DNA from 4 places in the Nocardia sp. NPDC055165 genome. Region 2 is predicted to be linked to each of the others. Evidence: riboswitches for the same ligand, from Rfam matches in the RefSeq annotation. Region 2 holds a riboswitch; each other region holds the start of a gene.
The links. Region 2 has a riboswitch for S-adenosylmethionine ahead of ACWFRF_RS23165 (amino acid ABC transporter permease). Riboswitches for the same ligand answer to the same signal wherever they lie in the genome.
Positions count from the first base shown of each region.

Region 1 (7,927 bases), on a different contig from region 2:
CGTCCTTCGCCGGGAAGGCCTGCCCGTGCTCGACCGAGGTCAGATCATCGACCACATCGACATCATTCCGATCGATCACGCTGTGCTGAACGAAGCCGAAGCGATCATCTCGCACATCCGGACACTCGACGCCATTCATCTCGCCTCGGCATTGCGCAGCGGCTTGGACGATCTCACGGTGGTGACCCACGACAAGAACATGGCCACCGTCGCGGGCCACCTGGGGTTCGCGGTCTACGACCCGGTCCGGTAGGCGATCCACGAGTCCGACGTCGACCTGCCCGTTGCGACAGGCCGACTCGGGACGTTCGGACGAACTAGCTCAGGGCGTTGTCGAGGTCGCCGAGGAGATCTTCGAGGTCTTCCAGACCGACCGAGATGCGAACTACCCCGTCGGACAAGCCGATTGACGCGCGCCCCTCCGGGCCCATGGCTCGGTGGGTGGTGGTGGCGGGGTGGGTGATCATGGTTTTGGCGTCGCCGAGGTTGTTCGAGATGTCGATGATGCGGAGGCGGTTGAGGACCTCGAAGGCTCGCTTCTTGCCGTCTTCGCCGTTGAGGGCGAAGGTGACTACGGTGCCGCCGCCGGTCATCTGCTCTTTGGCCAGCGCGTGTTGCGGATGTGATTCCAGGAAGGGGTATTTCACCCAGTCGACCGAATCCTTGGTCTCCAGGAACTCGGCTACCCGCAGGGCCGACTCGGTGGAGTGGCGCACGCGCAACGGCATGGTTTCCAGGCCCTTGAGCAAGGTCCAGGCGTTGAAGGGGCTCAGGGCGGGGCCGGTGTGGCGCATCAGGGTTTTGACGGGGCCGTCGATGTAGTCCTGGGCACCGAGGATGGCGCCGCCGAGGACGCGGCCCTGGCCGTCGATGTGTTTGGTGCCGGAGTAGACCACCACGTCGGCGCCGAGTTCGAAACCGCGCTGGAGCAGGGGGGTGGCGAAGACGTTGTCCAGCACCACCTTCGCGCCCGCGGCGTGGGCGAGCTCGGTGACCTTGCGGACATCGACGAGGGTCTGCATCGGGTTGGCCGGGGTCTCGAAGAACACGGCCTGGGTGGGGACGGAGAGGGCCTGCTCCCACTGGTCGAGGTCGTCACCGTCGACGAACACGGTTTCGATACCCCAGCGCGGCAGGATCTCGTTACAGACCACGAAACAGGACCCGAACAGGCTGCGGGCGGCGACGAGACGGTCGCCCGCCTTCAGCAGGGCGCCGAGCGCGGTGAACACCGCCGACATGCCGGACGCGGTCGCGAAGGCCGCCTCGGCGCCGTCGAGCAGGCGGATGCGCTCCTCGAACATGGCCACGGTCGGGTTGCCGAAACGCGAGTAGACGAAGTGCTCGACGTCGCCGGTGAACGCGGCCTCGGCGGCTTCGGCGTTCTCGTAGACGAAACCGGAGGTCAGGTACAGCGCCTCGGAGGTCTCGTCGAAGCCGGAACGGCGCAGACCGCCGCGCACGCCGAGCGTGCCGGGACCGACGCCTTCGGGCAGTGGCTTGTCGAACGAACCACCGGTGATCATGCTTTTCTCCTTATGCCTGACGCCACGGCAGGCCGACAGCGCGCCAACCGGTGCTGCCGCGCTGACCGAACGCGTCGGGACCACCTTCGAAACCGTCGAGCACGTTGTAGGACGGTGCCACGCCCGCCGCGGTCGCCAGGTTCGCCGCGTGCGCGGAACGCTGACCGGAGCGACACAGGAACACCACGGGTGCGTCGTCGGGGCGACCGGCGAGTGCCTTCTCGAGCTGCACGCCGAACTCGGGATTGCGGGTGCCGGTGCCGTCGACCCACTCGATGAAGTGGGCAGGGCGTTCGATGGAACTGGTGTCGGGAATGCCGATGTGTGCCCACTCGCCTTCGGTGCGCACGTCGACCAGCACAGCGCCGGGGTGCTCGGTGAGCAGCTCCCACGCCTTCTCAGGGGTGATGTCGCCGGCGTAAGTCATGTCGATCCTCCTGCGTGAATCCGCTCTTGCCGTGCCGGAAATCCCCGAACACACGGCCAGGTCGTCACCCGGAGCACCCCACCGCGGAGGAGGGTTGCCGACCAGCGAGCCGGGGCTTGACGCTGGCACTCATGACCTTGCGATCTGAGATTGCCTCGGCACCGGTCATCGTGTCAAACGATTCAGAAGGAACACACCAGCCACGCGCTGTCGACGCGGGTCAGTTTCCAGTTGCTCGCCGCCGGGTTGCCGTTGACCACGAGCGCCGCGTCGATCTTGGCGCGGTCGCCGTTGACGGTGGCGTTCTCGAAACCCTTGCCGTCGATCGTGACAGTGGATTTCGGGCCACCGAGCTGTTCGCCGAGGCCGGATTTCTCCTCGTCGAACCCGGGGCAGGCCACACCGGTCGGCGGACGGAGGTCGCTGCGCGAGCGCGCGTCGATATAGTTGGTGACGGCGGCCGCGAGACGGTCGGCCTCTGTGACATTTTTCTCAGCGGGTGAGAGCAGTCCACCCGCCACGATGCCGATGAGCACGATGATCGCGATCACCGCGGCCGCGACGAACGGGACGATGGAACGCTTGTCGGTCTGATCCACCACTACGGGCTGGTCATCCGAGCCTGTTTGCTCCTCGTTCATGCTGTAATCCTGACAGACCCGCGCGGGCAGCTACACCGCGCGCCGGGTGGCTGCAACGCCGCAGCTAGAATCGCCTTGATTGCGGTCGGCTGCCGACGTCGATGGCAGCTGCCAGTAAGCGGATGTCCGACTTAGCCTAAGCTAAGTTGACGCCGTCAAATCAGTTCTCGACCAAAGGGTGCGCGTAGAAATGACCGAACAGAGTGCAGCGACTCGCCCACTTCGCATTGCGATCGTGGGTGCGGGACCGGCCGGTATCTACGCCGCCGACGCGTTGATGAAGTCCGATGCCGACGTGAGCATCGACCTCTACGAGCGTATGCCCGCGCCCTTCGGCCTGATCCGCTACGGCGTCGCCCCTGACCACCCGCGCATCAAGGGCATCATCACCGCCCTGCACAAGGTCCTCGACAAGGACCAGGTCCGCCTGCTCGGCAACATCGACTACGGCACCGACATCACCCTCGACGACCTGCGCCAGTTCTACGACGCGGTCATCTTCTCCACCGGCGCCAACGCCGACCGCGCCCTGGCCATCCCCGGCATCGACCTCGACGGCTCCTACGGCGCCGCGGACTTCGTGTCCTGGTACGACGGCCACCCCGACGTCCCGCGTTCCTGGCCACTCGACGCCGAGAAGGTCGCGGTCCTCGGTGTCGGCAACGTCGCCCTCGACGTCGCGCGCGTGCTCGCCAAGACCGGTGACGAACTGCTGCCGACCGAGATCCCGCCGAACGTCTACGAAGGTCTCAAGGGCAACAAAGCCCTCGAGGTCCACGTGTTCGGTCGTCGTGGTCCCGCGCAGGCCAAGTTCACGCCCCTCGAGCTGCGCGAACTGGATCACTCGCCGACGATCGAGGTCATCGTCAACCCCGAGGACATCGACTACGACGAGGGCTCCGAAGCCGCGCGCCGTAACTCCAAGCAGGTCGACATGGTCGCCAACACCTTGGAGCAGTGGGCCATCCGCGACCACGGCGACCGCCCGCACAAGCTGTTCCTGCACTTCTTCGAATCGCCCTCGGAGGTCCTCGGCGCAGACGGCAAGGTCGTCGGCCTGAAGACCGAACGCACCCAGCTCGACGGCACCGGCAACGTCAAGGGCACCGGCAACTTCACCGACTGGGACATCCAGGCCGTGTACCGCGCCGTGGGCTACCTCTCGCAGAACGTCACCCAGCTGCCGTTCGACGATCAGGCGGGCACGGTGCCCAACGAGGCCGGCCGCGTGATCGCCGACGACACCGCCGAAGGTGACGCCCGATTCATGCCCGCCACCTACGTGACCGGCTGGATCAAGCGCGGCCCGGTCGGCCTCATCGGCCACACCAAGGGCGACGCCAACGAGACCATCGCCTGCCTGCTCGACGACGCCAAGGCCTTCGCCCCCGCGCCGAAGCCCGAGCTCGACGCCGTCACCGAGTTCCTCGAGGGCAAGGGCATCCCGTTCACCACCTGGGCGGGCTGGTACCGCCTCGACGCCCACGAGCGCGCCCTCGGCGAGCCCGAAGGCCGTGAGCGCGTGAAGGTCGTGGAGCGCGAGGACATGCTGCGCGCCTCCGAGCCGAACAAGGCCTGAGTTTTCGGCGCGCTGGCGCGCGCGTGTTCGCGGCCCTGAATGGCCCGCCGATCCCTCCTCGGGGTCGGGATGTGCGGGAGTTGGGTGTGCTGTCATGGCAGAACTCGGGGTTTCAGTGGTCCCGTCCTAGTGGGGGCGCGACGTTGAGCGCGCTCGCGCCGCAGAGATAAGGCATTCTGTACTGGTGTTCGATGCCCACGTCCACATCATCGATCCGCGGTTTCCGCTGATCGAGAACGAAGGCTATCTCCCCGAGCCCTACGTGATCGATGACTATCGAAAGCGTATGGCGCACTTCGATGTTCGCGGCGGTGCTGTTGTCAGCGCGTCTTTCCAAGGCGCTGATCAGACGTACCTGAAGGCAGCACTGGCCGCGCTCGGTCCCGACTGGGTCGGCGTGACCCGGCTCGATCTCGACGCCACCGACGACGAGATCCTCGCGCTGAACCGGGCAGGCGTACGCGCCCTGCGGTTCAACCTCAAGCGCGCCGCCGCCGACATCACCGAGATGACATTGCAGGCGTTGCGCGCCCACGAACTGGCGGGCTGGCACGTGGAGCTCTACATCGACGGTCAGATGCTGGCCTCGCTGCAACCGGTGATCTCGAAGCTGCCCGCGCTCTCGATCGACCATCTCGGCATGTCCGACGAGGGTCTGCCGTACCTGCTCGACCTGGTGGACCGCGGCGCCAGGGTGAAGGCGACCGGGTTCGGCCGGGTCGAGATGGATGTGGCCGAGACGCTGCGACGCATCCACACCGTCAACCCGGGTGCGCTGATGTTCGGCAGCGATCTGCCCGGCACGCGCGCAGGCAGGCCGTTCGAGGAGCGCGATGTGGACCTGATCTCGCAGGTGGTCGGCTCCGATATCCACGCGGTGCTCGAGGACAATGCCCGCGAGTTCTACCGGCTGCCCGCGGTGCGTCGCCCGAAATCCGAGCCGCTACCCCGCACCGAGAATCCGACTATCCCGATCCCGCGCAATCAGCTCCCCGGCGCGGACGACCACACCCGTCCGCTGCCGATCATCGAGTAGTCAGCTGATGATCGCGCCGGTGAGCCACACACCGGACGCGATCAGCGCGCCGAACAACTCGACCAGCATCGACAAGCCGACGCCCTTGAGCGCGTGCACGGTCGCGGGCCAGGCCAGGTCGTTGGTCTTCAAGCGGTACAGCTCGGCCAGGTACACACCGAGCACGAAGCCGATGAACAGGCCGACGATCGGGATCACGAAGAAGCCGGCGATGCCGAGCACCGCACCGGCCAGCAGCGCACGGTTCGACACTCCGGCTTCGCGCATCCGCTTGCCCGGCCAGGTGTACTTCACGATGCCGGAGAGCGCCAGCGCGACGGTGGCGATCGCCAGCACCGTCCAGGCCGTCGTACCGCCGGTCATGAACGCCCACACCGCGATTGCCGCGAAGATGAGGATCACGCCCGGCAGAATCGGTACGATCACGCCGACGATGCCGACCAGAATGACAAGGCCGACAACGACCTCACCCCACACGCCCACTATCGGGTCCTCCCGTTGCCACGCCGAGTCGCGCTCGTGCGAATTCTCGCCCATGCTCTACCCGAGCCGCCACCCCAGCGCTATTGTCGGAGTGTCAATACCGTTCGACGACGAACTGAGGTCACCGCGTGAGCACGGAGTCCACCGCCAAGCAGGGGCCCCTTGCGGGCATCAAGGTCATCGAGTTGGCAGGCATCGGGCCAGGTCCGCACGCCGCGCTGCTGCTGGCCGACCTCGGGGCCGACGTGGTGCGCGTGCAGCGCCCGAACCAGCTGCCCGGCTTCATGGAACGCCCCCAGTGGCGCGGGCGAACGATCGTCGAGGCGAATCTGAAGGACCCCGCCGACGTCGCCAAGATCCTCGACCTGGTCGAGAAGGCCGACGTGCTGCTCGAGGGCTTCCGCCCCGGCGTCACCGAGCGCATGGGCCTCGGACCCGACGAGGCGCTGGCCCGCAACCCGCGCCTGGTGTACGGCCGGATGACAGGCTGGGGCCAGCACGGCCCGCTCGCCGATCGCGCGGGACACGACATCAACTACATCTCGCTCACCGGTGTGCTCAATGCCATCGGGCGCAAGGGCGAGCGGCCGGTGCCGCCGCTGAACATGGTCGGCGACTTCGGTGGCGGCTCGATGTTCCTGGTGTTCGGCGTGCTCGCCGCGCTGGTGGAGCGGCAGAATTCCGGCAAGGGCCAGGTGATCGACGCCGCGATGATCGATGGCGCGCTTGCCCTTTCGCACATGATCTGGGGTATGCGCGGGGTCGGCCTGTGGTCCGACGAGCGCGGCACCAACCTGCTCGATACCGGCATGGCCTTCTACGACACCTATGAGACCTCCGACGGCAAGTACATGGCCGTCGGCGCGATCGAGCCGCAGTTCTACGCCGAACTGCTGGCCGGGCTGGAGATCGACCCGGAAGGTCTGCCGATGCAGATCGACCCGAACGGTCAGGAACAGCTGCGCAAGCTGTTCACCGACAAGTTCCTGACGAAGACCCGCGACGAGTGGGCCGCGATCTTCGACGGCACCGATGCCTGCACCACACCGGTGCTGACCTTCACCGAGGCCACCGAGAACCCGCACATCGTGGCCCGTACCGGCCTGATCGACATCGACGGTGTGGTCCAGCACGCGCCCGCGCCGCGCTTCTCGCGCACACCGGGCGGCACACCCACTCCCCCGCCGAACGTCGCGACACCGATCGAAACGGTCTGGGCTGACTGATTTGGCGGCCTGTCGTCGGTAAAGTTTTCCACTATCGACGACAGGCCGAGGTTCCGAACCGTCAGAACCCCACCGAAGGTGCTCGCCGCCCTCATCGCGGTCACCACCTTCGGCGCGGCAGTGCTGTGCTTCATCCTGGCCGAGGGATTGTTCGACACCCGTACCGCGCAGATCGCCGAAAACCATTGCCACAGTGCGGCACCGGTGCCGGTGATGGTGAGCGTGCTGAACGGGCTGGCGACCGGGATGCTGCTGGCCGCCGCCGTTTCGCTGCTGTGTCTGCTGGTGCTGCTGTTCCGCTATCCGTCCGAACGCGGCGCCGTCGCGGTGCCGCTGACCGCGCTGGGGTTGGTGGCCTCGGTGCTGTTCATGTTCGGGGCGGGGTACGAAACCGTGCGCCCCGAACCGGCTTCCACCGGGCACAACCCGTGCGCGTTCAGTAGCAGGTGAGTGGCTGGAGCGGATCGGCGGCGCGGGGCGTGAGGGCGTCGTAGGCCGCGGCGATGGATTTGACGGCGATGCGTAGCTCGGCTTCGGGGTGGGTGTACGGCAGCCGGACGAAACGCTCGAACGCGCCCTGGACGCCGAAACGTGGTCCGGCGGCCAGCAATACGCCGTGATTGGGCGCGGTGGCGGCGAGCGCGGTGGAAACCGGGCTCGGCAGCTGGGCCCACACCGACATACCGCCCGCGCCGACCGTGATGTGCCAGCCGGGGAGGTCTTCGGCGACGGCGTCGAGCAGGGCGGTGCGCTGGGCGCGCAGCTGTTCGCGACGACGCTCGAGAATGGGTTCGGCGTTCTCGAGCAGGTGGACGGTGGCCAGCTGATCCATCACCGGGGTGCCGAGGTCGACCGTGGAGCGGATGCCGAGCAGTTTGGTGATCAGCGGCTGACTGGTACGGATCCAGCCGACCCGCAGGCCACCCCAGAACGACTTCGACGCCGAACCGATGGTGACGATCTCCGAGCCCTTCGCGAACGCGGCCACCGGCGGGGGCATGGTCCCGTC
Region 1 covers NZ_JBSGSS010000010.1:64,933-72,859, reverse strand. The annotation lists gene ACWFRF_RS21345 (PIN domain-containing protein) at 1-253, shown strand, start outside; gene ACWFRF_RS21340 (O-succinylhomoserine sulfhydrylase) at 318-1,526, opposite strand; gene ACWFRF_RS21335 (rhodanese-like domain-containing protein) at 1,537-1,953, opposite strand; SAM riboswitch class IV at 1,971-2,090, opposite strand; gene ACWFRF_RS21330 (Rv0361 family membrane protein) at 2,136-2,594, opposite strand; gene ACWFRF_RS21325 (FAD-dependent oxidoreductase) at 2,785-4,173, shown strand; gene ACWFRF_RS21320 (amidohydrolase family protein) at 4,358-5,209, shown strand; gene ACWFRF_RS21315 (DUF456 domain-containing protein) at 5,210-5,692, opposite strand; gene ACWFRF_RS21310 (CaiB/BaiF CoA transferase family protein) at 5,821-6,918, shown strand; gene ACWFRF_RS21305 (hypothetical protein) at 6,997-7,368, shown strand; gene yczR (MocR-like transcription factor YczR) at 7,355-7,927, opposite strand, start outside.
Region 1: linked by a shared signal. The riboswitch ahead of ACWFRF_RS21335 (rhodanese-like domain-containing protein) and the one ahead of ACWFRF_RS23165 (amino acid ABC transporter permease) in region 2 are both predicted to bind S-adenosylmethionine.

Region 2 (7,927 bases):
CCCCCCGAGCGCCTCGATCACGCGCCGCCCGGGTCGGTCCGGATCCGTGCGTGCGCGGGCACACAGCGCGTCGGACGCTCGACTGCTCAGCGGGTCGAATGCCGGGCGCGTGGGGCTGTTCGTCCTCGGCGCGGTCGGCTGGGATCTGTTCCTCGATCCGCAGATGGTGGCCGACGGCCAATGGACCTGGGCGGTCACCGACACGGGCCTGCCCGGCATCCCCGAGATCCCGTACACCAACTACCTGGGCTGGGCGCTCGTCGCCGTGGTCATGGCAGTGATTCTCACCCTGCTCGATCATTTCCTGCCGCCGCCGCGCGACCCGTCGGTGGCGGTCCCGGTCGCGGTGTTCGGGTGGACCTGGCTCGGCTCAGCTCTCGCGCACGCGGTGTTCCTCGGCCTTCCCGCGTCGGCGATCTGGGGTTTCCTCGGTCTCGGTGTGCTCGGAATCCCGTTGTTTCTGCGTGCGCGGGCCGCGCGACGCGCGTTCTGAGCGGGCAGGCCCCGCCGCGACACACCCCGATTCGGGGCGAAAATGCCTGATCGGCGCGGGTGGGTGGTGAACGCTGGGCCCGTCGTGTGGGCTCTCGGGCCTGAGCCTGGCACGATGTCAACCGTGCAGCCGAGTCCCGTCGCCGACATGCCCGCTCCTTCGCCGCGTCGTTCCGTGCCCGCGCGGCGCGTCGCGGCCGTTGCCGTCCTGCTGGCATTGCTCGTGCCCGCGCTCGCCGGGTGCCTGCGTGTGCAGGTGTCGATGGGGGTGTCGTCGAACGATCGCGTGTCGGGGCGGATCGTCGCCGCGGTGGTGCCGACGGGGCCTGAAGACAAGGGGCCGCAGCTGAAGGCGCCGGAGCAGCTGGCGGCGAAGGTGCGGGTGGAGAACTACAACCAGGACGGGTACATGGGTACCCAGGTGTTCTTCGACGATCTGTCCTTCGGCGAGGTCGGCCAGCTCGGTGGCCTGTCGGATCAGACCCAGGGCATGTTCACGCTCGAATTCCAGCGCAGCGGCGATCTGGTGAGTCTCACCGGGCGGGTCGACCTGGAATCGGTGCCGCCGCACGGCTCGGACGTGCAGTTCTCCGTGGCGTTCCCGGCCCGCGTCGCCAAGACCAACGGCACCCGTGAGACCACCGACAGTGAGAACACGGTGTCGTGGAAGCTGCCCGCGGGCGAGGTGTCGACCCTGCGTGCCGAGGTGAAGTACGCCGACCCCAACACCCGCTCGTTCGCGGGCTGGGCGGGCATCGTCGGCGGCATCACCCTCGCGGTGGCCGCGCTGATCGCGGGCCTGGCGTTCCGCGACCGCAACCCCGGCCCGCCGAACGCACCGCGTGGCGGTTTCTCCCCCTCGGAGATGTGGCGCGAAATCTCCAGTCGCAGACTGGGCCGCTGACATGAGCGCGGCTGCCCGCTACCTGACCTGGGCGGGCACCGGTCTGGCCGCGCTCGGCGCGGCCACCGCCGCCTACAACCTGGTCACCTTGCGCACCCTGCCGCGCGGGGTCGCGGGCGTGATCGAACCGGTCACGGTGTGCGTCCCCGCCCGCGACGAGTCGCAGCGCCTGCCCGCGCTGATCGCCGACCTTCGCGCGCAGGTCGGCGTCCCCCGCCTGAGCGTGCTGATTCTCGACGACGCGTCCACCGACGGCACCTACGAAGCCGCACTCGACGCGATCGCCGACGACGAGCGCTTCACCGTCCTGCGCTCGGCCGCCCACCCCGCCCCCGGGTGGACCGGCAAGGCCGCCGCGTGCGCGCGCCTGGCCGCCCGCACCGACGCGGCCGCCCTGGTCTTCATCGACGCGGACGTCCGCCTGGCCCCCCATGCGATCGCCGCCGCGGTGACCGAATTGCGCAGGCGCGGAGCAGGTCTGGTCTCGGCCTGGCCGAGACAGGACGCCGGTTCGACCGCCGAGCGCCTCATCCAGCCCCTGCTGGCCTGGTCGTGGGCCTCGACCCTGCCCGTCGGCCCCGCCAATCACAGCCTGCGCCCGTCCACCGTCGTAGCGTGCGGCCAGTTCCTCGCCGTCGACGCCGCGGCCTACCGCGCCGGCGGCGGCCACGCGGCCGTAGCAGCCAGCGCCACCGAGGACCTGGACCTGGCCCGCGCCATCCGCCGAGCAGGCCATCGCACCGCCCTGGTGACCGCGGGCCCCGCCGCGAGCACCCGAATGTATACCGGCACCACCGAACTCACCGACGGCTACACCCGCTGGCTGTGGTCGGCCTACGGCGGCCGCCGTGACACCGGCGCAGCCATCGGAATCCTCGCCGCCCTCGCCTATTGGATTCCCCCACTGGCCGCGATCTTCGGCCGCACCCGAACCCGCCGAGCAGGCCTACTCGGCTACCTGGCCGCCGTCACAAGCCGTCTGACCGCCCGCACCATCGAAACCCGCCGCCCCCCAACGGCCCTCGACCTCACCTCAGCCCTGGCCCACCCCCTCTCGGTAGCCCACTACCTCGTTCTCTGGACCCGCTCCCACCACCGCCACCGCACCGGCCGCCTCCGCTGGAAACAGCGACCTTTGGTGACGCCCGACGACGCCGTTACCCGCCTGGCATGACCACCGCCTCCGTCGCCACTCCGGCGGTTGACGACTGTTCGATGTCCAGATCCAGGTCTGCCCAGGCGATTTCGACCTTGACCAGGTCGATTTGCGGTGACAAGGTCCTGACCACGTAGCCCGATTCGCTCGGTGACGTACCTGCCGTCCGAAGTGAGACGCTGTTGCTCGATGGAGGACACCGGTCCGTCGTCGTCGACCATGCGGACGATCCAGTACTGGGCGATGCCGAGCCTGACGCCGACCCGCGAGTTTCAGGCGACCTCGGTAATGCCGATGGTGGGAAAGAAGAAGCAAGACCTGCCCGCATTGTCGGTGGTGCCGAAGACGGCGGCCAGGACGGTACCGCGGCCGGTGTCTACGGGGACAGCGCGAACGCCGCCGACGGGGATGGCAGCGAAGAGGAAGTCCCGGATGGCGGTTTCGGCGAGGGGACGCAGTTCGGCGGGAACCTCGGGCGGGACCATGGCGCGAACGATGTCGGCGATCGAGCCCATCGAAGCCATGCCGCCGCGACCGGTGCTGATATTGAGCCAGGCCACCTGCATACCGGAGGTTTTCGTCGCAGCGGTGTCGGGGGCGAGGCCGTAGGGCAGGAAGGTGAACAGGGTCTGGCCGGACTTCACGGCCGACAGGTCGATGCCCGGGATCGGGAGGGTGTTCGCCGGCCACGGCCCAGGGACCGCGCCCGCGACAGCCGGCACGAGACCCGCGCCGTCACCGGTGCAGTTCGCGGCGACCGTGGGGTACAGGAACGGCTGGATACCCAGGGATTTCAGCGTCTCGACGACGGTTTGGTAGGCGCCGAGCAGATCACCCGGGCCCGCCGATGGCCGAACAGCCGGCGCATCCCGGGTGACAGCGGGCGTCACCGGTGCGGCCGGTTCGGCGGCGGCCAGTGGCGCGGCCAGCAGTAGCGCGGCGGCGCAGGCCGTCAGCGAGGTCAGTGTGGTGGAACGACGTGCAACGATCACGGCGAAACTCCTCATCGACGCAGAGAAGGCCGACGCTACCGCGTGCGGTGGGTGAATCCGGACAGGTGAAGTCACCGGCCGTTCGGCGCGTCGCAATCTCGCAGCGAACCCGCCGCCGCGGCCCGGTGTCCGCCCCCTTCTCGGCACCGGACCCAACGACGCGTCCGCAGGATCCCTACGCCCGGACGCGTTCGCCCAGACCCCTGCGCACGCGCCCGCGCGCGAATCACCTACCGCGCCGAACCGGGGCAATTATGCCGGTGCCCACGATCGGTTCCAACCTCTGCGCTCACGTTGATTTCTATCGTTGCGCGCACTAGTGCATATGCCACATGCTGATTCAGCTCGGGCCACGACGGCCGGGCACAACCATCCAGAGCGACCGAGAGACCTGGCTCTACGACGTCGCAGCAACCCGCCCGTTTCGGGGTGTGGGTGCTTCTGCCGGGTTCGATGGAGGAGATTTTCTGCTGTCCACCTGTCCGGCCTGAGCGCCGCCAGATCGCGAACCCGTTGCTGGCCGGGTGGAGGTCACTGTGCCTCGTTCCACTGTTTTCCGAAGGATTCCCATGACCGCGTCTGCCGTATCCGGCGCCGAGACCGCGCCCGCACCGCCCGGCGACGCTCTCCCCGCCGACAAGGCGCCCGTCGACGACCTGCCCCGGATCGCCGGGTCGTGGCACCCGTGGCGCTGGGCCGTCGCGGCGATCGCCCTACTGCTGGTGGCCCAGTTCGCGCACGGCCTGATCACCAATCCGGGTTGGGACTGGGGCACTTTCGCCCAGTACTTCACCGCGAAGTCGGTCCTGGCCGCACTCCGGGTGACCATCGAGCTCACCCTGTGGGGCACCGCCCTCGGTTTCGCGATCGGCACGCTGCTGGCGATCGGGCGGGTGTCGAACAATCCCGTGCTGCGGGTGATCGCCTGGACCTATATCTGGGCTTTCCGTTCGATCCCGCTGATCGTGCAGCTGCTGTTCTGGTTCAACATCGCCTACCTGTATCCCCGCCTGTCCGTGGGCATTCCGTTCGGCCCCGGCTTCTACGAGTTCGATGTCAATGGTGTGATCAGCGGTTTCACCGCGGCGGTGATCGGGCTGGCCCTGCATCAGGCGGCGTATTCGGCCGAACTGATCCGGGCGGGTCTGCTCGCCGTCGACGACGGTCAGCTCGAAGCGGCGGCGGCGCTGGGGATTCCACGCTGGCGCCAGTTCCGCACGATCGTGTTGCCGCAGGCGATGCGCTCGATTCTGCCGAACGCGGCCAATGAGGTGATCAGCCTGTTCAAGGGCACCTCGATCGTGTCGGTGATGGCGATCGCCGAGCTGTTCTACCAGGTGCAGGTGATCTTCGGCCGAAACGGCCGGGTGGTGCCGCTGCTGATGGTGGCGACCGTCTGGTACATCGTGCTCACCACGGCGCTGTCGATCCTGCAGTACTACATCGAACGGCACTACGCCAAGGGCGCGCAGCGTGAGCTGCCGCCGACACCGTGGCAGCGGGTCCGCGCCAAGGTCACCGAGATCGCCGCCGGTGCGGCCGCACCCCGAGGAGCAACCCGATGACCGCAGCGGTGCTGGCGCGCGGAATCCGCAAGTCCTACAGCGGCACCGAGGTACTGCGTGGCGTGGATCTGGCCGTACGCGCCGGTGAGGTGGTCGCGCTGATCGGGCCGTCCGGCTCCGGCAAGTCCACACTGCTGCGGGTGCTCAACCATCTGGAAGCGCAGGACGCGGGCACCGTACACATCGACGGTGAGCTGATCGGCTACCGCCAACGCGGCAATACCCTGCGTTCGCTGCCCGACCACGCGGTGCGCGCCCAGCGCAGCCGCATCGGCTTCGTGTTCCAGCAGTTCAATCTGTTCCCGCATCTCACGGTGCTCGACAACGTGGTGCTCGCCCCGGTCTCGGCGCAGCGCCGTCCGCGCGGCGAGGTGATCGCCGAGGCGACACAGCTCTTGGAACGGGTGGGCCTGGCCGATTTCGTCGACGCCTACCCCCGGCGTCTGTCCGGTGGTCAGCAGCAGCGCGTGGCCATCGCACGGGCCCTGGCCTTGAAACCACGGCTGATCCTGTTCGACGAACCCACCTCCGCACTCGACCCGGAGCTGGTCGGCGAGGTCCTCGCGGTGATCCGCGATCTCGCGCACAGCGGCACCGCGCTGGTGATCGTCACCCACGAGATCGGTTTCGCCCGCGAGGTCGCCGACACGGTCGTGTTCCTCGACGAGGGCGTGATCGTCGAGCAGGGCGAGGCCGCCAGCGTTCTCGATCACCCCGAACACCCGCGTACGCAGGCGTTCCTGTCCCGCGTCCGCTGAACATCCCTTCCCACGAACAGGTTTCGACACTGATGAAGCTCTCCACTCTGATCGGCATCGTCGCGGCGGCCACGCTGTTGACGGCAGGCTGCACCGCCGAGCCCGAGGCCGCCGACACCGTGCAGGCCGGTGCGATCACCTACGACCTGTCTCCCGCCCAGGAGGGCAGGGTGCGCGCCGCCAAGGTCGACGCGATCGCCGCCGAGGTGCCCAAGGCCATCCGCGACCGCGGCACGCTGGTGGTGACCGGTCCCGCCGGTTCCGTGCCGCCGCTGCGGTTCTACGCCACCGACGACCGGACCGTCATCGGCTCCGAGGTCGACTTCGCCACCCTGGTGGCCGACATCCTGGGCCTGAAGCTCGACATCCAGGTGGCCGACTGGTCGCAGAACTTCGTGCGGGTGGATTCCGGTGAGGTGGACGCGTTCATCTCGAACGTGACCGTCACCGAGGAGCGCAAGGAGAAGTACGACTTCGCCACCTACCGCACCGACACCGTCGCCCTCGAGGTCCCGAAGGACAGCACGCTGACCTACACCGACCGCAAGAGCCTGGCGGGCAAGCGGATCGGGATCGGCGCGGGCACCAATCAGGAACAGCTGCTGGTGAGCTGGAACGAGAAGAATGTCGCCGAGGGCCTGCCCCCGGTCGACATCGCCTACTACCAGCAGAGCACCGACTACTACCTCGCGCTGGCCTCCAAGCGCATCGACGGCTACATCGGCCCGAACCCCGCGGCCGTCTATCACTCCGCCACCAGCGACGGCAAGATCATCGCCACCTTCTCCGGCGCGGGTGAGCAGCTGCAGGGCGAGATCGCGGCGCTCACCAAGAAGGACAACGGCCTGATCGGCCCGATCCACAAGGCGCTGCAGCACGCGATCGCCGACGGCAGCTACCAGAAGATCCTCGATCGCTGGGGCCTGAATTCGGAGAAGGTCACCGAGTCGCGGATCAACCCGCCCGGTCTGCCGAAGAAGCCCGCCGCATGAAGTTCCTACTGATGACGCTGATCACGCGGGTGCCCGATCCGGTCACCGGCGTGGTCCCGACGACGCGCGATCGCCTGCACGAGGTGGTCGAACAGGCCAGGCGCGCCGAGGAACTCGGCTACGACGGGTTCGCGGTCGGTGAGCGGCACGAGGATCCGTTCCTGTCGGCCGCTCCCCCGGTGGTGTTGAGCCATATCGCGGCCCTCACCTCGCGAATCAGCCTGTTCACCGCGGTCACCACCTTGAGCCTGCTCGATCCGGTGCGCGCGTTCGAGGACTATTCCACCCTCGACAACCTGTCCGAGGGCCGGCTCGAGCTGATCATCGGCAAGGGCAACGGCGCGGCGCAGGCGCAGCTCTATCACGTCACCACCGAGGATCAGTGGGAGCGCAATCGGGAAGGGTACGAGCTGTTCCGGGCGCTGTGGGACAGCGAGGAAGTGACGTGGTCGGGACAGTTCCGACCCTCGCTCGCCGCCGCCAAGGCGTTGCCCCGGCCGCTGCAGCCGCGGGTGCGGATCTGGCACGGGAGTGCGACGAGCCTGGAGTCGGTGGAACTGGCCGCGCGCCACGGTGATCCGGTGTTCTCGGCGAACGTCACCAATCCGATCGAGCCGTACGCCGCGCTGATCCGCCACTATCGCGAGCGGTGGGCGCACTACGGTCACGACCCAGCCGATGCGCTGGTCGGCGCGGGCACCGCGGGCTTCCATGTGGCGCGGACCTCGCAGGAGGCCGTCGCGGTGTTCCGCCCGCTGTTCGAGGCGCGGACCTCGCTGCAGCGCAAGGTCGGCAATCCGGTCGTGTTCGAGACCGTCGAAGACTTCGTCACCCGCTCGTCGGCGCTGGTCGGCAGCCCGGAGCAGGTGATCGACAAGGTCGGCCGCTATCACGAACAGTTCGGGCACGAGGTGATCCACCTGTCCGCCGAACGTGACGGCCGCACCGAATCCGAGTACCTGGGCAGTCTCGAACTGTTCCAGGCCGAGGTGGCGCCCGAGCTGCGCCGCCGCATTCCGAGTCGTCCCCTGGCCGCTGGCCGCCAATTCTCTGGAGTTGTCTCGTGAT
Region 2 covers NZ_JBSGSS010000011.1:149,569-157,495, reverse strand. The annotation lists gene ACWFRF_RS23185 (carotenoid biosynthesis protein) at 1-493, shown strand, start outside; gene ACWFRF_RS23180 (LppM family (lipo)protein) at 641-1,396, shown strand; gene ACWFRF_RS23175 (glycosyltransferase family 2 protein) at 1,398-2,570, shown strand; gene ACWFRF_RS23170 (hypothetical protein) at 2,825-3,544, opposite strand; SAM riboswitch class I at 3,911-4,004, shown strand; gene ACWFRF_RS23165 (amino acid ABC transporter permease) at 4,114-5,109, shown strand; gene ACWFRF_RS23160 (amino acid ABC transporter ATP-binding protein) at 5,106-5,867, shown strand; gene ACWFRF_RS23155 (ABC transporter substrate-binding protein) at 5,900-6,859, shown strand; gene ACWFRF_RS23150 (LLM class flavin-dependent oxidoreductase) at 6,856-7,926, shown strand; gene ACWFRF_RS23145 (ABC transporter substrate-binding protein) at 7,923-7,927, shown strand, end outside.

Region 3 (7,927 bases), on a different contig from region 2:
TGCTTGCGCCCGGCCTCGGTGATCCGCAGCCGGTATTTGCGGCGATCCTTGCCGTCGCGGGTGCGCTCTACCAGGTCGGCGCGTTCCAGCGCGTCGATTAGGCGGACGACTTCACTGCGGTCGATACCGAGCGCGTCGCCCACCTTCTTCTGCGTCAGGTCGGCGTTTTCCTCGATGAAGGTGAGCACCCAGTGATCGCGCAACGGGACGCCGATCTCGGCGTGCAGCGCCTTGGTGAGCCGTCCGAGCGCGTACACCGGGTAGCGCGGAAGGCCGCGGACGGAGTTCGTGTTCGTGGACATGAGAGGGAACTCTAGCAAATAGTGGAGGTACCCAATCATCTTGGGTGTCCATCATGGGGTGCCTAGATGGTTGGAAACTGGGTGTGATCAGGCAACTCGGGGGCAATCGGTCAGGGGTAACCGACCACGTTGCGTGCGCGTGGCGAGCGCCCGGACTGATAGGTCTCGGCGCGGCGCCGGACCTGAGCGTGGATGCTCGATGCGGGATCGAGATCGGCGAGGTCGAACGAGATCTTGCCGCCGTGGTCGTGGTGGATGACCAGGGAATCGTCGAGGACGCGGTAGACCGCGCGAACCTCACCGTCGGCCCAGGCTGCGACGTACCGCACCGCGACAGCCCGGTGCAGCGCGAGTCGCCAGTACCTGCTGGTTCGCTCGCGCAATCGGTCGGCGTCGACGCCGTCGTACCAGCTGGGCTCCGTGATGTGCGAGGAGCTGCCCGCCTGTGCCCAACGGTCGGCGGCGCTCAGGTCGACCCACAGGATCTCGCCGTTGCCGACCTGGTGGCCCGCGCGGGTCACGCGGCGTGACGGCGGCCGCCGGGGCGGTTTGGCGCGTGTGCCGACGACGGTGACGGCGGGCGTGCCGGGCAGTCGCGTTGCCGGGTCCACGGGCTGGTAGCCGGGATTGTCCTCGCGGACGAAGCCGAGGACGCGGTCGAACGCCGACAGGCCCGGTGCGGGGGCGCAACCGTCCAGGCACAGCAGAGTGCGACCGAGCGCGAAGACGAGTTCCGCCGCGATCGAACCCCGCTTGTCCTCGTCGAACGCGCGGGTGAGGACCTGTGCGGGGACGATCACGATCGAGGTATCCGAGGGGCTGGTGTGCTCGGCGCAGCGGGTGAGGTGACCGACGTGCGCCGACTCGGACTCGGCGTAGAACAGGTAATACGCGGTGGCGCCGAAATGCGCTGCGGCGTCCTGCAGATCGGCTCGCTGCGCGGAAGGCAGAGCAGCCGATTTGATCGGTACACCCTGTCTGGCCCGCTTGGCCTGGATGAGTAACCGCACTTCGCTGGCACCTGAAGGGTCCTGCACGCTGTAGATGAAATCCGCACCGACTCCACGCCTGCCACGGGCCCGGTTACCGCCCTCCTCCGGTCGCGTCAGCAGCCGGAGCCCGCCCGATCCCGTCGCCTGCGTCGCCGACCCCCACGACGTGCACCGGCGCGGCGGCACGCAATCGGGGCACGGCGCGTCGATGCGGTAGTCGACCCCGGTGAGATGGCCGAGCAGGATCTCGGTGAACGTCTCCTCCTGCCACGGAAACAGCCGCGCGCCCAGGTGCTGCAGCCGGTATACGCTCTGACAACTCAGCCGCCGCGCCGCGATCGGGTCGACGAAGATCTCCGCCGGGAACTCAGACATCGAGTGGGATCTCGATCGTCGGGTGGAGCGCTTCGAGCTGGGTGACATAGGTGCTGAGCACCCGCTCGTACAGGTCGTCGACCTTGGCGTGGCGCACGGTGATCACCATCGAGTAGCGGATCGGCTGTGCGTTGACGGTGGGATGGCCGGATTCCCTGGCGGTGTGGTGGATGTCGAAGACCGGGTTGCGCAGGCTGTTGACGCGCTTGCTCCGCTCGGCGTGCAAGACGGTGTCCCACTTGTGGGAGTCACGGCGCAGCACGGCCTCGGGGTCGAGTTCGGTCGCGCGGAAGAACGGGGCCGAATCCGGGTGGATTCTGGTCGGTTCGGCGAACCGCTCGTCATGCGGACGGAACGTGACATCGAGGCCGCTGCGGGTGTAGCTGCCCGGGTCGGCGGGGTCGACCGGGGTAGCGAAGACCAGGGTCGCCCGAATGCGGACCATCCCGGCGGGAAGCGCTGCGGGGAGCGGAATCCGGGCGCGCAGGTACTTCGCGGGGGTGAGCTCACCCTGATAGAGAACTCTGGCTTCGCCGTCGCCGCACAGAACCATGTCGGCCAGGGTGGCGGCGATACGGCCGTGTCCTGAGTCGGAATCCGGTGAACTGGTGCGTCTTTCGGCAGTGTGCACGAGCAGGGCCTTCAGGTCTAGCGCACCGAGTTTCGGGCCGAACAGGGTGCGGGCGCCCAGTGCGGCGCGCAGGGCCATCGGGGCGGCGAAGCTGGTGCCGGAGTCGGGAACAGCGGTGCCGTCCGGTTCGACGACGTGGAACGGTTCGTGATCGCTGCCGCCGAAGGCGAGCAGGTCGGGCTTCACGGTGCCGGGGGAGCGGCCCGGCCCGATCGCGGAGTACGGCGCGCGATTCCATTGCGCTCCCACCCGATCCGACGAACCGACCGCGAGCGCGTTGACGCTGTCGGCCGGAACCTGCACGCGCGCATTGCCACTCGGCTTGTCGGCCTCGCCGTTGTTGCCGACCGCGATGGTGGCCAGCGTGGTGCCGTCGCTGAGGTAGTCGTCCCAGAACGCGGTCCAGGCGTGCACTTCGTCGTCCTCGATGGGGAGTTCGGGCCCGATGCTGACATTGACGAACTCGTATTTGCGTTGGCGCAGCACGGTATCGATGCGCTCGATGGCCGAGTACAGCTCGCACTGGTCGTCGTCGGTGTCCTCGTCGAGCACCTGATAGTGGTCGATGTAGCCGTAGGGGACTGGGACCGGCTGGACGGGGTCCACGCTGCCGAACAGCAGCGCCGAGGTGACGCGGTGGCCGTGGTCGAGATAGGTGCGCTGCGGCGCGGCGCTGTCGGCGAAGGTGTGGGCGTCGACCCAGCGGGTCAGCGGGGTGCGTGCGGGGATGCCACCGTCGAAGACCGCGATGGTGAGTTCCCGGTCGGTCGGCTCGGCCGTCGGCAAGGCCGGGCGGAACGTCGACAGCGCTGTCCTGGTGGTGGTGTCGCGTCCGAGCTGGGTGCGCATGCGCGGCATGCGGCGGATCACCCTGGTGAAGGAGTAGCCGGCGAGCGCGGCGATGGCGGCGTGGGTTCCGGTGACGGGGACGAAGGCCAGACCACCGTTGTCGAGTCGGCGGTCGATGGCCACGTCGAGATCGAGATCGCGGGAGAAGTCGAGCAGACCCTGCAGGGCGATGTCGCGATCGGAGTGCAGCACCAATTCGGCGACGGTCTCCGAATTACGCGGTTGCGCTGCGAGTCTGAGCCTGTCGGCGGCATTGTTGAGCCGGAATTCCGCCAGGCTGACGATTCCGATCTCGGCGCCGCCCAGCGGTGTGTCGGCATTGATCCGCGCGGTGAGCAACTGCAGATTGACGCGGGTCGTCGCCAGGAACAGCAGGGTGCTCGCCCGTGGTCGGCCGTGCTCCGGCGCGATCGCCACCGGCCTGCTGCCCAGTGGATCCAACTGCATCGATGTGAGAAGTCGTGTGGGATAACCACTTTTGGACAGGTACTGCGGATGCAGAGTGACCGCCGTGACCGTCTCGTCCTCCGGGCAGGCCGTCTTCGGCAGCGCGTCCGCACTCGAGGTGGCCGCGCTGAGCATCGGCGCGAGTCGGGCTCGCGCCTGCGCCACCGTGTACGGGGACTGCGGCGAGCCGCCCGATCTGCTGGGAGAGATGGGCGCGGTGAGTCGCTCACCGAAGCCGATCAGAAATCGCGGTCCCGCCACCGGTGAATCCCCCCAGCTGCCACGTTATTCCCGTCGATGCGTGAAACCACGAATGGTGTCGCGCGACACCCCCGTCAGCGCGCTGATCTGGCGCTGAGACAAGCCTGACACGCCCGTCAGCGTCTGTGCCAGCCGTAACCGATCCGTTTTGGGAAGTTCAGCTGCCAGTCGCGCGGAATGCTCGGCCATCAGCCCGGGCAGTAGCTGGTCCTCGAGCACGCAACGCCTGCGCAATCGCAACATCGCGCGCTCGATATCGTTGAACGACAAGCCCTCCGACGCCAGCGCGACCGCGTCCACCGCGCCGTCGGGCAGTGGCTGCCCGGCGAATCGGCGAATCGCCTCGCAGCGTTGCTCGGCCTCGGGCAGCGCGAACTCCACGCTCACATCGAAGCGCCGCCACACGGCCGGATCCAGCAGATCGGCGTGGTTGGTCGCGCCGATGACCAGGCCCCCGCCGGTCGGCCAGTCGTCGATCTGCTGGAGCAGCACCGTCACCAGTCGCTTCAACTCGCCCACGTCGCGATCGTCGTCGCGACGCTTGGCGATGGCATCGAGCTCGTCGAGCAGCAGAACGCACGGCCGCTGCTTGGCGTAGTCGATGGCATGGCGCAGGTTGGTGCCGGTCTTGCCGAGCAGGCTGCTCATGATGGTCGCCAAGTCCAGGACCACCAGCGGTAGCGACAGTTGGTGGGCCAGCCAGGCCGCGGCCATCGTCTTGCCGACACCGGGCGGACCGACGAACAGCAAGCTGCCGGCCGGAGTCAGATCGGCGGCGGCCAGCCGGTCGGCCTGCCGGCGTTCGTCGACGATCTGGGTGAGCACGTCATAGGTTTCGGCGGCCAGGATCGGCACTTCGGCAGTGGAGCCGGGCGGGATCACCCGCAGCAGCGGCAGTCGGCTGTCGCCGTCGACCGGAATCGGCGTATCCACTTCCGCGCGTAGGGGGTTGGCGCGCGTGGGGTTCTGGCGCAGCAGCGCGATCAGCGCATCGGCCAGTTCGGGACTGGCATGCCGGTGGCGGCGCGCGGCGCGGCGCACGAACATTGCGACGTCCTGCTCGCGCCCGGCGAGCGCCAACCTGGCCAGGTGGACGAATTCGTCGGGTAGATCGGCGCTCACGTCCGCCGAAGTGGAGCTCAAGGCGTGTGACATGGTCTTCTTCCGATCAACTACGTGGACTATTTTCGCTTCACTCGATCGTACGGCGTCCATCACGGGCAAAGTTCACCCCTTGTGTACCGGTTTGACATCGGACCCCACCCGCAGCGCCACATTGATCTGCCGAGCCCTCAGCGCAGCGATTCCCTTCGTCGGATGCTAGTTCCGCCACGCCCCCTCATGGGCGATTCCCTTCGCGTCGGGCGTGCCTCGAAGCGTGCGGCGCGGTGCCTATGCGATGCCGAGCGTCCAGACCAGCGCCATGGTGAACGGGTGGCCGCGCAGGTCGGCCCACTTGGGTTTCGCCGCGAGCCAGGCGTCGTCCACCAGGGCCTCGGCCGCTTCGGTGAGGACCCAGCCCGCGTCGGTGCCCGCGGTGATGTGCTCGCTCAGCAGGTGCAGGTGGGTGCTGATCGCGATCGGATCGCCCCCAGCCGGGGTGTAGTGCGTCGGCATTCCGGTGACCATCATGAACTGTGGGTGGTAGCTGACGTGGGCGAACGTGGCTCCTGGGACAGCCAGCCGCGCGGCCTCGGCGTAGAACGGGCGCAGGTCCGGCAGATGTTCGTCGATCAGTGAGGAGATCACGAGATCGTAAGTGCCGCTGGGCAATTCGGTGGCACACACGTCGGCCCTGGTGAGTGTGCGGTGTACACCGCGTACGCGGGCACGGGCCAGCATGCCCGCGCTCAGATCGACGCCGTCGATCTCGGCGCTACTGCGGCTGCGCAACCACGCGCCGGTTCGCCCCGTCCCGCAACCCAGGTCGACCGCCTGGCGCACTCCCGCCCAATCCGGGCGGCGAAGCCGATCCAGCAGCGCCGAGTCCATCTCGTCCATCACGGTGCGCTCGTAGGTGTCGGCCCAGCCGTCGTAGCCGGTGGCGACATCGACGGTGGGGTAGTGGCGTCGGTCGAAATCGGCGAAGGCAGGCATCACCGGAGTGTCGCAAAGGAAAGCGCACGTGGACAACCGATTTCCCGCTGCGGGTCGCGACGGTCCGACCGCCGCGCCGAACCGGGAGATCTCGTGCGTGGCCGGGGTCGGCTCCGAGCGCGCCGGCGATCGGTGGTTGACAGGTCCGGTGGTCGTCTGTCACTCTCGTTGCAGGTCACGAGTACCAGCGTTCAGCCCCGGCTTGCTGGTCGGCAACCCTCCTCCGCGGTGGGGTGCTCCGGGTGACGACCAGGCTGACGTCCGAATTGGGCGCGGCAAGCGCGGGCCACCTCTTCAGGAGCGGGTCCCTGAGCCGACGGGATTTCGTCATGACTGCTGTAATCGACCCCACCTGTGCCATCGCCGCCGTTTCCGGTGCCGACCTGCAGGTTCCGCTCGTTCAGGGCGGTACCAGCTCCTACGCCAACTTCGACTACGCGGCGAGTGCGCCGGCGTTGAAGCAGGTCACCGACCGGATTTCGCAGTTGCTGCCGTTCTACGCCAGCGTGCACCGGGGCGCGGGATACGCCTCGCGGATCTCCACCGAGTGCTACGAGGCCTCGCGTGGGTCCGTTGCCCGGTTCCTCGACGCCGACGACGACCAGGTCGTGGTGTTCACGCGCAACACCACCGATTCGCTGAACCTGCTGGCCGGGTGCGTGCCAGGGGAGACCGTGGTACTCGATATCGAGCACCACGCCAACTTCCTGCCGTGGGCGAAGCACGGTCGTCGCGTCGTGCGAGCCGCCGCCACGGTCGAGGAGACGATTCAGCGTGTCGTCGCCGAGCTGTGCAGCAAGCCTGCCGCGCTGCTCGCGGTGACCGGCGCGTCCAACGTCACCGGTGAGGTGCTGCCGCTGGAACGGTTCGCGACCATCGCCCACCTGTGTGGTGCGCGCATCCTCGTCGACGCCGCGCAGCTGGCTCCGCATCGCCGGATCTCCCTGCGCGAGACCGGGATCGACTACCTCGCCTTCTCCGGACACAAGCTGTACGCGCCGTTCGGTTCGGGTGTGCTCGTCGGCCGGCGCGACTGGCTGGACGAGGGCGAGCCCTACCTGGCCGGTGGTGGTGCGGTGCGCAATGTCGGTGTGACAGAGGTCGAATGGGCGTGCGCGCCGCAGCGGCACGAAGCCGGTTCGCCGAATGTCCTCGGCGCGGCCGCTATTGCCGCTGCCTGCGATGCGCTGGCCGCCATCGATCCCACCGAACTCGTCGCGCACGAGCGCTTTCTGGCCGACCGGCTGCGTGACGGCCTGTCCGCGATCCCCGGCGTCGACCTGGTCGGTATCTGGTCCGACAGTCCCGACTGTGTGGGCATCGTCGCCTTCACGATCGCCGATGTCGCCCCTGGCAAAGTCGCCGCGTACCTCTCCGCCGAACACGCCATCGGCGTGCGCGACGGCCGCTTCTGCGCGCACCCCCTCCTCGCGAGCCTCGGCCTCGACGCCGCCCTCCGAGCCAGCATCGGCCTCGGCACCACCGCCGCCGATGTAGACCGCTTGATCAGTGCCGTAGCCACCCTGGTCAGCCACGGCCCCGCCTGGAATTACGCCGCCACCGACGGGCACTGGAACCCGACCCCCGAAACCCGTCCCCTCAGCGCCTCTTCCCCCGAAGGCGCCGCCCCCTGCCTGATCGGCTGAACTCGTCACAGGCGAGATTCGCCGAACGTCGGCCGTCGAGACCTGCTCTCGGCGGCCGATATTCGTTTTCCGTCGAGTGGTATCCGTCCGAGAACCCGACCGACCGCTTCTCGGAAATTCCAGGTTTGGACTGCCTCCCAGCTGGGTAACGCCTGTCGAACCCGTCGCGATGAAGCCCCCGAGATTGCCCGACAATCAAAGGGGACACCGTGACTCGACCGATTCAGCCGCCCGATCCGTGGGCTCGTCCGCCCCGCCGACCCGAAAAGAAGCGGCGTTGGCCGTTGCTGGCCGGGATCGGAGTCGCCGGCGTGCTCGGTCTCTCGG
Region 3 covers NZ_JBSGSS010000016.1:180,992-188,918, forward strand. The annotation lists gene ACWFRF_RS28290 (MarR family winged helix-turn-helix transcriptional regulator) at 1-302, opposite strand, end outside; gene ACWFRF_RS28295 (hypothetical protein) at 413-1,669, opposite strand; gene ACWFRF_RS28300 (S8 family peptidase) at 1,662-3,857, opposite strand; gene ACWFRF_RS28305 (AAA family ATPase) at 3,882-5,012, opposite strand; gene ACWFRF_RS28310 (class I SAM-dependent DNA methyltransferase) at 5,250-5,954, opposite strand; SAM riboswitch class IV at 6,128-6,242, shown strand; gene ACWFRF_RS28315 (aminotransferase class V-fold PLP-dependent enzyme) at 6,284-7,600, shown strand; gene ACWFRF_RS28320 (excalibur calcium-binding domain-containing protein) at 7,810-7,927, shown strand, end outside.
Region 3: linked by a shared signal. The riboswitch ahead of ACWFRF_RS28315 (aminotransferase class V-fold PLP-dependent enzyme) and the one ahead of ACWFRF_RS23165 (amino acid ABC transporter permease) in region 2 are both predicted to bind S-adenosylmethionine.

Region 4 (7,927 bases), on a different contig from region 2:
TGTCGGCCTGGTGCTCGAGGTAGCTCTGCACCGCGTACCGTCCACCGGTCCACGGGTCCTCGTCGCCCTGTGCCTTGTTGGCGAAGCGGTGATCGAGTTCGCCCTCGGTGCGGTAGGTCAGGTGCGCGATCCGCCGGGCCAGGCCCATGCCGGTCATCGGCGCGCGACCGGTGCCGTGATAGTCGCCGCCCTGCCAGTCGGGATCGGCCGTGATGACGGCCATCTGGGTGGTCTGGGTGCCGATCTGGTCGGCGGTGGCACGGGCGCCCACGGCCAGCACGAGCGCGGCTGAAACCCGCTCGGGCAGGCCGATGATCCACTCGAGCACCCGCATGCCGCCCATCGAGCCGCCGACGACAGCGCCGAGCCGCTCGATCCCGAGCACCTCGAACAACTGCGCTTCGGCTTTCACCTGGTCACGGATGTTCAGCTCGGGAAACCGCGCGCCCCATGGCTTTCCGTCGGAGGCGAGTGAGGACGGGCCGGTGCTGCCCTTGCAGCCGCCCAGCACGTTGGTCGCGATCACACACCACTCGTCGGTGTCGATCGGCGCGCCGGGCCCGACCATGCCCTCCCACCAGCCGGGCGCCCCGTCGGGCCCACCGACGACATGGGAGTCGCCGGTGAGCGCGTGTTCGACGAGCACCACGTTGTCCAGGGTGGGCGAGAGCTCGCCCCAGCGTTGCACCGCCAGCCGCACATCGGGGACGACGGCGCCGTTCTCCAGCGCCACATCCCCGATGGCGACCAGGCCGACGCGCCCGTCCGGCGGCGGCAGCAGGGCCACCCCGGTTCCTGGTCGGGCGATCGGCGATTCGGTGCTCACAGTCACGTCGTCGCCGCCGCGAACCCGGCCCGCAGATCGGCCAGAATGTCGTCGATTCCCTCGATGCCCACCGCGAGCCTGACCAGGCCGGGGGTGACGCCGGCCGCCAGCTGCTCTTCGGGCGTCAACTGCGAGTGCGTGGTCGACGCCGGGTGAATCACGAGTGAACGCACATCACCGATGTTAGCTACATGGCTGTGCAGGCTGAGCGCGTCCACGAACTTCTTGCCCGCGTCGACGCCGCCTGCCAGCTCGAACGCCACGATCGCGCCCGCGCCCTTGGGCGCCAGCTCCTTGGCTCGCGCGTACCAGGGCGAGGACTCGAGGCCCGCGTAGAACACCGCGTCGACGCCCGGCTGCTCGGCGACGAACTTCGCGACCGCCTCGGCATTGCTGACATGCCGTTCGACCCGCAGGCTCAGCGTCTCGATGCCCTGGGCGATGAGGAACGCGTTGAACGGCGAGACCGCGGCACCCAGATCGCGCAGCAACTGCACGCGAGCCTTCAGCGCGAACGCGGGCGCGCCCAGATCGGCGAACACCGCACCGTGGTAGCTGGGGTCGGGCTCGGTGAAGCCGGGGAAGCGCGCGTTGCCGTCGGCGTCGCGCACCGTCCAGTCGAAGGTGCCGCCGTCGACGATCACGCCCGCCACGGCCGCACCGTGCCCACCCAGGTACTTCGTCGCCGAATGCACGACGATGTCGGCGCCGTGGGCCAGCGGCTGGATCAGGTAGGGGGTCGCGACGGTGTTGTCCACGATCAGCGGAAGGCCGTTCGCGTGCGCGACACCGGCGATGCCGGGGATGTCGAACACCGCGCTGCTCGGGTTGGCGATGGTCTCGCCGTAGAACGCCTTGGTGTTCGGCTGGATCGCGGCTTCCCACTGCGCGAGGTCATCGGGATCCTCGACGAACGAGACCGTGATTCCCAGCTTGGGCAGCGAGTAGTGGAAGAGGTTGTAGGTGCCGCCGTAGAGGTGCGGGCTGGACACGATGTGGTCGCCCGCGCTCGCCAGGTTCAGGATCGCGTAGGTCTCCGCGGCCTGGCCCGAGGCCAGCAGCAGCGCCGCGACGCCACCTTCGAGCGCGGCCACGCGCTGCTCCACCGCGTCCTGGGTGGGGTTCATGATCCGGGTGTAGATGTTGCCCGGCTCGGCGAGACCGAACAGCGCGGCGGCGTGATCGGTGTCGCGGAAGGTGTAGGAAGTGGTCTGGTAGATCGGCAGCGCCCGCGCGTTGGTGCTCGCGTCGGGAGCTTGGCCCGCGTGGACCTGCTTGGTCTCGAAGGACCAGTTCTCGGGCAGGGAAGAGTCAGTCATGTCGTGCTCCAAATGGGTGTCAGCCGGGGGATCTCGTCAACTGGGTCGGATCGACTGGCAACAACACATGGGGGCCTCCTGCAGTGCGCGCTTGCTCTCGACTTTCGAGAGCCCGGTCATCACCCGGAGCACCCCACCGCAGCTGGAGGGTTGCCGACCAGCGAGCCGGGGCTTGGCGCTGGTACTCATGACCTTGCCGTCATGTTAACCGGAGATCTCCCGCGGGCGGAAACTTCCCCCGCATTTCCCGCCGAAGATCACTCGCCGGACGGTGTGCCGAAGCCTGGCGTGTCGTCCACCGGTGCGCCACAGACCTGCCGCAAGCCGTGGTAGGCGCGCAGCACGGCGTCGCGCGTGACCCGAACGGCTACCGTCGGTGACCCGCTCAGCAGTGCCTGTTCGGTATCGGCGACCGAGAGATGGCACAGCATCTGCCAGATCCCGGCCACCAGCTTCACCGTGAAGTCCTCCGGTGACGTGCCCATCCGCTGCGCGAGCTCGGTGCACACCGCGACGTTCTTCTTCTCCGCGTATTCCAGCGCGCGCGCGTTGACCGACTGGCTGGTGCGCATGATCCGCTGCATCTGCAGGAACTGACGGATGAACCGGATACCGTCCGCATCCGCCTCGGCCTGGACCACCTCCAGGTAGGCGCCGCACAGTGCCTGGAGTTCGTTGCCGGTGTTCGGCTGGGAGCGCAGCGCGACGGCGACGGAGACCCCGAAGTCGTCGATCGGGGCCAGCACGATGTCTTCCTTGAGCGCGAAGTACCGGTTGACGGTGCGTGGGGACACATCGGCACCCGCGGCGATCTGCTCGACCGTCGTCGCGTCGAACCCTTGGCTGTCGCACAGGTCGAGTCCGACCGCCACGATCGCGGCCTTGGTCTGGAGTTTCTTGCGCTCGCGCAGGCCCAGTGGCGCGCCGGCAGCCGGTTCGGTCGTCCGGTCGGCGCTGATCGGAGTGGTCGAGTCCAGCATTTGACCAGCCTACCGTGTCGGCCGCTTTATCTGTCCAACTAGGCCAATTGGCGCAGTCAGACATTTTTCTCTTGACGCCAATTGTCTCACAGTGCCAGGATTGGTCCACACTGATCGAGTGACGAGGAGTCCTGGTGACCAGCACCGAGATAGAAACGAAACATGTTGATTCCCAACAGAGTTCGATGCGGTGGTGGGCGCTGGTCGTGCTCTCCGCCGCCCAGCTGATGGTGGTGCTCGACGCCACCGTGATCACGATCGCCCTGCCCTATGCCCAGCGTGACCTGGGGATCAGCGACGGCGACAAACAGTGGGCGCTCACCGCGTACACACTCATCTTCGGCGGGCTACTGCTGCTCGGCGGGCGGATGGCCGACTACCTGGGCCGGCGCCGGATCTTCCTGGTCGGCCTGGTCGGCTTCGCCGCCGCGTCGGCGCTGGCGGGGCTCGCGCAGACCGGTCCGCAGTTGTTCGTCGGCCGAGGTCTGCAGGGTGCGTTCGCCGCGCTGCTCGCCCCCGCGGCCTTGTCGCTGTTGTCGGTGATCTTCACCGATGTGCAGGAACGGGCCCGCGCGTTCGCGGTGTTCGCCGGCATCACCGCCGGTGGCATCGCATTCGGGCTGATCGTCGGCGGCGCGCTCACCGAATTCGCGTCGTGGCGGTGGACGCTGCTGATGAACACGCCGATCGCGCTCATCGCGGTAGCCGGTGCGGTGGCGGTGATCGCGCGCGATATCCCGGTGCCCAGAACCGGCGGCTACGACCTGCCCGGCGCCGTCACCGTGACATTCGGCTTGGTGTCGATCGTCTACGGATTCAGTCGCGCCGCCGAACACGGTTGGCTGGCGGGTAGCACCCTCGGCCTGCTCGGGGCCGGCTTCGCCTTGCTCATCGCGTTCGTCTTCATCGAGGCACGCTCGGCGAACCCGCTGCTGCCACTGCGAATTCCGGGTGAGATCAATCGCGGCGGCGCTTTGCTGGCCGCGCTGCTGATCCCGATCGCGATGTTCGCCATGTTCTTGTTCCTGAGCTTCTACTACCAGAACACCCTGGGGTATTCGCCGCTGAAGGCCGGGATCGCGTTCCTGCCGTTCCCCGTGGGCATCGGGATCGCGGCGGGCATCACCAGTTCGTTGATGCCCAAGTTCGGGCCGCGTCCGCTCATGGTGGTCGGCGCGCTGCTCGGCGTCGTGGGACTGCTGTGGTTGGCACAACTGAGCTACGGCGACGGGTACGCGCTGAGCGTGCTGCCCGCGCAGCTGTTGATGGCGCTCGGGATGGGCCCGCTGTTCGTCGGGATGCAGGCCGTGGCCCTGCATCAGGTCGATGCCGAGGACTCCGGTGTCGCGAGTGCCCTGCTCAATGCCGCCCAACAGGTCGGCGGCGCCGTCGGCACCGCCCTGCTGACCACCCTGTCGGTGCAGGCCGCCGAGAACTACGTCACCGACAACCCGACCGTCGACCACCTGATCGAACGCGCCTCGATCTACAGCTATGACGTCGCGTTCTATATCGGCGCCGGCTTCTTCCTCGCCGCCGCCGTGGTGATCGCGGTGATGATCCGCGACAAGCCGGAGAACCTGATCGAAGGCGACGAACACGCGGCCGCGATACCCGTCGCGGTCTGACCTTCTCGACGAGGCCCGCGCTACGGCGCGGGCCTCTTGTTACCACTCAGTAGCCGGTCAAGGCCCGATCGGGTGATGACAGGCGGGCCGGGAGGGCTGTCCCGCACAGTGGGGCCTCCCGTCGCGGTGAGGTGGGGGACAGCAGTACGCTCGTCTTGTTTGCACCACACGTCCCGCAGACAACGCGGGGCATATACGTTGTCTGTTGGAACTGCTGGGGTCCGCTCACAAGCGTGTTCGCCTAGCCGTGCAATAAGGGCACCCACCGAGGAGGACACGAAGATCCATGTCCAAGATCAAGGTTGAAGGCACCGTTGTAGAACTCGACGGCGACGAGATGACCCGGATCATCTGGCAGTTCATCAAGGACAAGCTGATCCATCCCTATCTCGACGTGAACCTCGAGTACTACGACCTCGGCATCGAGTACCGCGACAAGACAGACGACCAGGTCACCGTCGACGCGGCCAATGCCATCAAGAAGTACGGCGTCGGCGTGAAATGCGCCACCATCACCCCCGACGAAGCGCGGGTGAAAGAGTTCGGCCTCAAGAAGATGTGGCGCTCGCCCAACGGCACCATCCGTAACATTCTGGGTGGCACCATCTTCCGCGCGCCGATCATCATCTCCAACGTGCCCCGGCTGGTGCCCGGCTGGACCAAGCCGATCATCATCGGCCGTCACGCCTTCGGCGACCAGTACCGCGCCACCGACTTCAAGGTCTACGAGGCGGGCACCGTCACGCTGACCTTCACCCCGGAAGACGGCAGCGAGCCGATCATCCACGAGGTCGTGAAGATGCCCGAGGACGGCGGCGTCGTCATGGGTATGTACAACTTCAAGAAGTCCATCGAGGACTTCGCGCGGGCCTCGTTCAACTACGGCCTGCAGCAGAACTACCCGGTGTACCTCTCCACGAAGAACACCATCCTCAAGGCTTACGACGGCATGTTCAAAGACACCTTCCAGGAAGTCTTCGACGCCGAGTTCAAGGCCGAGTTCGACGCGGCGGGCCTCACCTACGAGCACCGCCTGATCGACGACATGGTCGCCTCCTCCATGAAATGGGAGGGCGGCTACGTCTGGGCCTGCAAGAACTACGACGGCGACGTGCAGTCCGACACCGTGGCCCAGGGCTTCGGCTCGCTCGGCCTGATGACCTCGGTGCTGCTCACCCCGGACGGCAAGACCTGTGAGGCCGAGGCCGCGCACGGCACGGTCACCCGGCACTACCGTCAGCACCAGCAGGGCAAGCCCACCTCGACCAACCCGATCGCGTCGATCTTCGCCTGGACCCGTGGCCTCGAACACCGCGGCAAGCTGGACAACACCCCCGAGGTGATCGGCTTCGCGCAGGCGCTCGAGGACGTGGTCATCAAGACCGTCGAGGGTGGTCAGATGACGAAGGACCTCGCCGCGCTCGTCGGCGGCGACCAGGGTTACCTGAGCACCGAGGAATTCCTCGGCGCGCTGGACGTCAACCTGGCTCGCGCTCTGAAGTGAGATAGCCCCGGTTCGCAACCGCGAACCTGCACGGCTGTGAGAAAGCGCTCGCATCGAATCCGATGCGAGCGCTTTTGCGTCCGTACCCGGCGGTTGTTCCCACGGTGGGGTAACTCACGCTCGTTTCGGGTAGCTAATGGGTAGTCGTGCCCGTTGCATGGAAGCGTGACTTCTTCCATCGCAGCCCCCGATCGCCTCGACGTGCCACGCACCAGCTGGCATGTCCCGGCGATGCTCGCGTTGGCGCTGGGTGGATTCGGGATCGGGACCACCGAGTTCGTGACCATGGGGTTGCTGCCCGATATCGCGCGGGCCTTCGATATCTCCGAGCCGTCGGCCGGGCACGCGGTGTCGGCGTACGCGCTGGGGGTCGTGGTCGGTGCGCCGCTGATCGCCGCGTTGTGCGCGCGGGTGGCGCGCAAGAAGTTGCTGATCGTGTTGATGGTCGCGTTCACGCTCGGCAATATCGGGACCGTGCTCGCGCCGACCTTCGGCACGCTCGTGCTCGCGCGGTTCGTGTCCGGTCTGCCGCACGGCGCGTACTTCGGCGTCGCCTCGCTGGCCGCCGCCACGCTCGCGCCCGTGGGGCAGCGAGCCAAGGCCGTGGCCGCGGTGATGCTCGGGCTCAGCGTGGCGAATGTGATCGGGGTGCCCGGCGCGACCTGGCTCGGTCAGCACCTGGGCTGGCGTGACGCCTATGTGGTCGTCGCCGTGATCGGCGTGGCCACGGTGGCCGCTCTGTGGCGCTATGTCCCCGCGCTGACCAGCATGAAGATCACCAACCCGATAACCGAACTCGGGGCGCTGCGACGCCCGCAGGTGCTGCTCACCCTGGCTGTGGGCGCGATCGGCTTCGGCGGCATGTTCGCGGTCTACACCTACATCGCCACCACGATGACCGATGTCGCGGGCATGCCCATCGGCGCGGTGCCGATCGTGCTGGCGCTGTTCGGTCTCGGCATGATCGTGGGCAATATCGGCGGCGGCATCCTCGCCGACCGCGGCGTCGACCGCTCGATCTTCGTGGCCATGATCGCGATGGTCGTGATCCTGGCCGGGTTCGTCCTGGCGGCGCACAACCCCGTCACCGCCGCGATCGGCGCCTTCCTCGTCGGCGCCTCGGGCGCGGCCCTGGCCCCCGGCCTCCAAACCCGCCTCATGGACGTAGCCGCCGACGCCCAAACCCTCGCCGCCGCCCTCAACCACGCCGCCTTGAACATGGCCAACGCCGCGGGCGCCTGGCTCGGCGGCCTCGTCATCGCCGCGGGCCTCGGCTACACCGCCCCCGCCATGGTCGGCGCGCTCCTGGCCGTCGCCGGTGTCCTCCTGTTCACCCTCACGGTTTTCCTGCAACGCCGGTCGGCGCATAACACGCCGTAACCGATTGGTGCCCTTGCGTACTTCGTCATACGTTGCCCACATGCCGAGCCACCTGCACGAGGGTTTGCTTGACCTGTTCCGCACGGATCTCTTGCTGGCTCCGTCTCTGCTGGCTGAGGAGTTCAGGATCCCGCTGCCCGGCTTGTCGCAGATGCGGGCTGAGCCGTGCGACTTCACTGACGTCGGACCCAAGGAGTTCCGCGGTGACTTGGCCCTCAGCACCCACGACGATCGGGACATCCCGGTACTCGGTGTGTGCGTCGAGGTGCAGTTGTCCAAGGCGGACGTGC
Region 4 covers NZ_JBSGSS010000027.1:35,415-43,341, reverse strand. The annotation lists gene metX (homoserine O-acetyltransferase MetX) at 1-832, opposite strand, end outside; gene ACWFRF_RS33510 (bifunctional o-acetylhomoserine/o-acetylserine sulfhydrylase) at 829-2,145, opposite strand; SAM riboswitch class IV at 2,228-2,338, opposite strand; gene ACWFRF_RS33505 (TetR family transcriptional regulator) at 2,403-3,125, opposite strand; gene ACWFRF_RS33500 (MFS transporter) at 3,260-4,753, shown strand; gene ACWFRF_RS33495 (NADP-dependent isocitrate dehydrogenase) at 5,040-6,257, shown strand; gene ACWFRF_RS33490 (MFS transporter) at 6,489-7,637, shown strand; gene ACWFRF_RS33485 (hypothetical protein) at 7,678-7,927, shown strand, end outside.
Region 4: linked by a shared signal. The riboswitch ahead of ACWFRF_RS33510 (bifunctional o-acetylhomoserine/o-acetylserine sulfhydrylase) and the one ahead of ACWFRF_RS23165 (amino acid ABC transporter permease) in region 2 are both predicted to bind S-adenosylmethionine.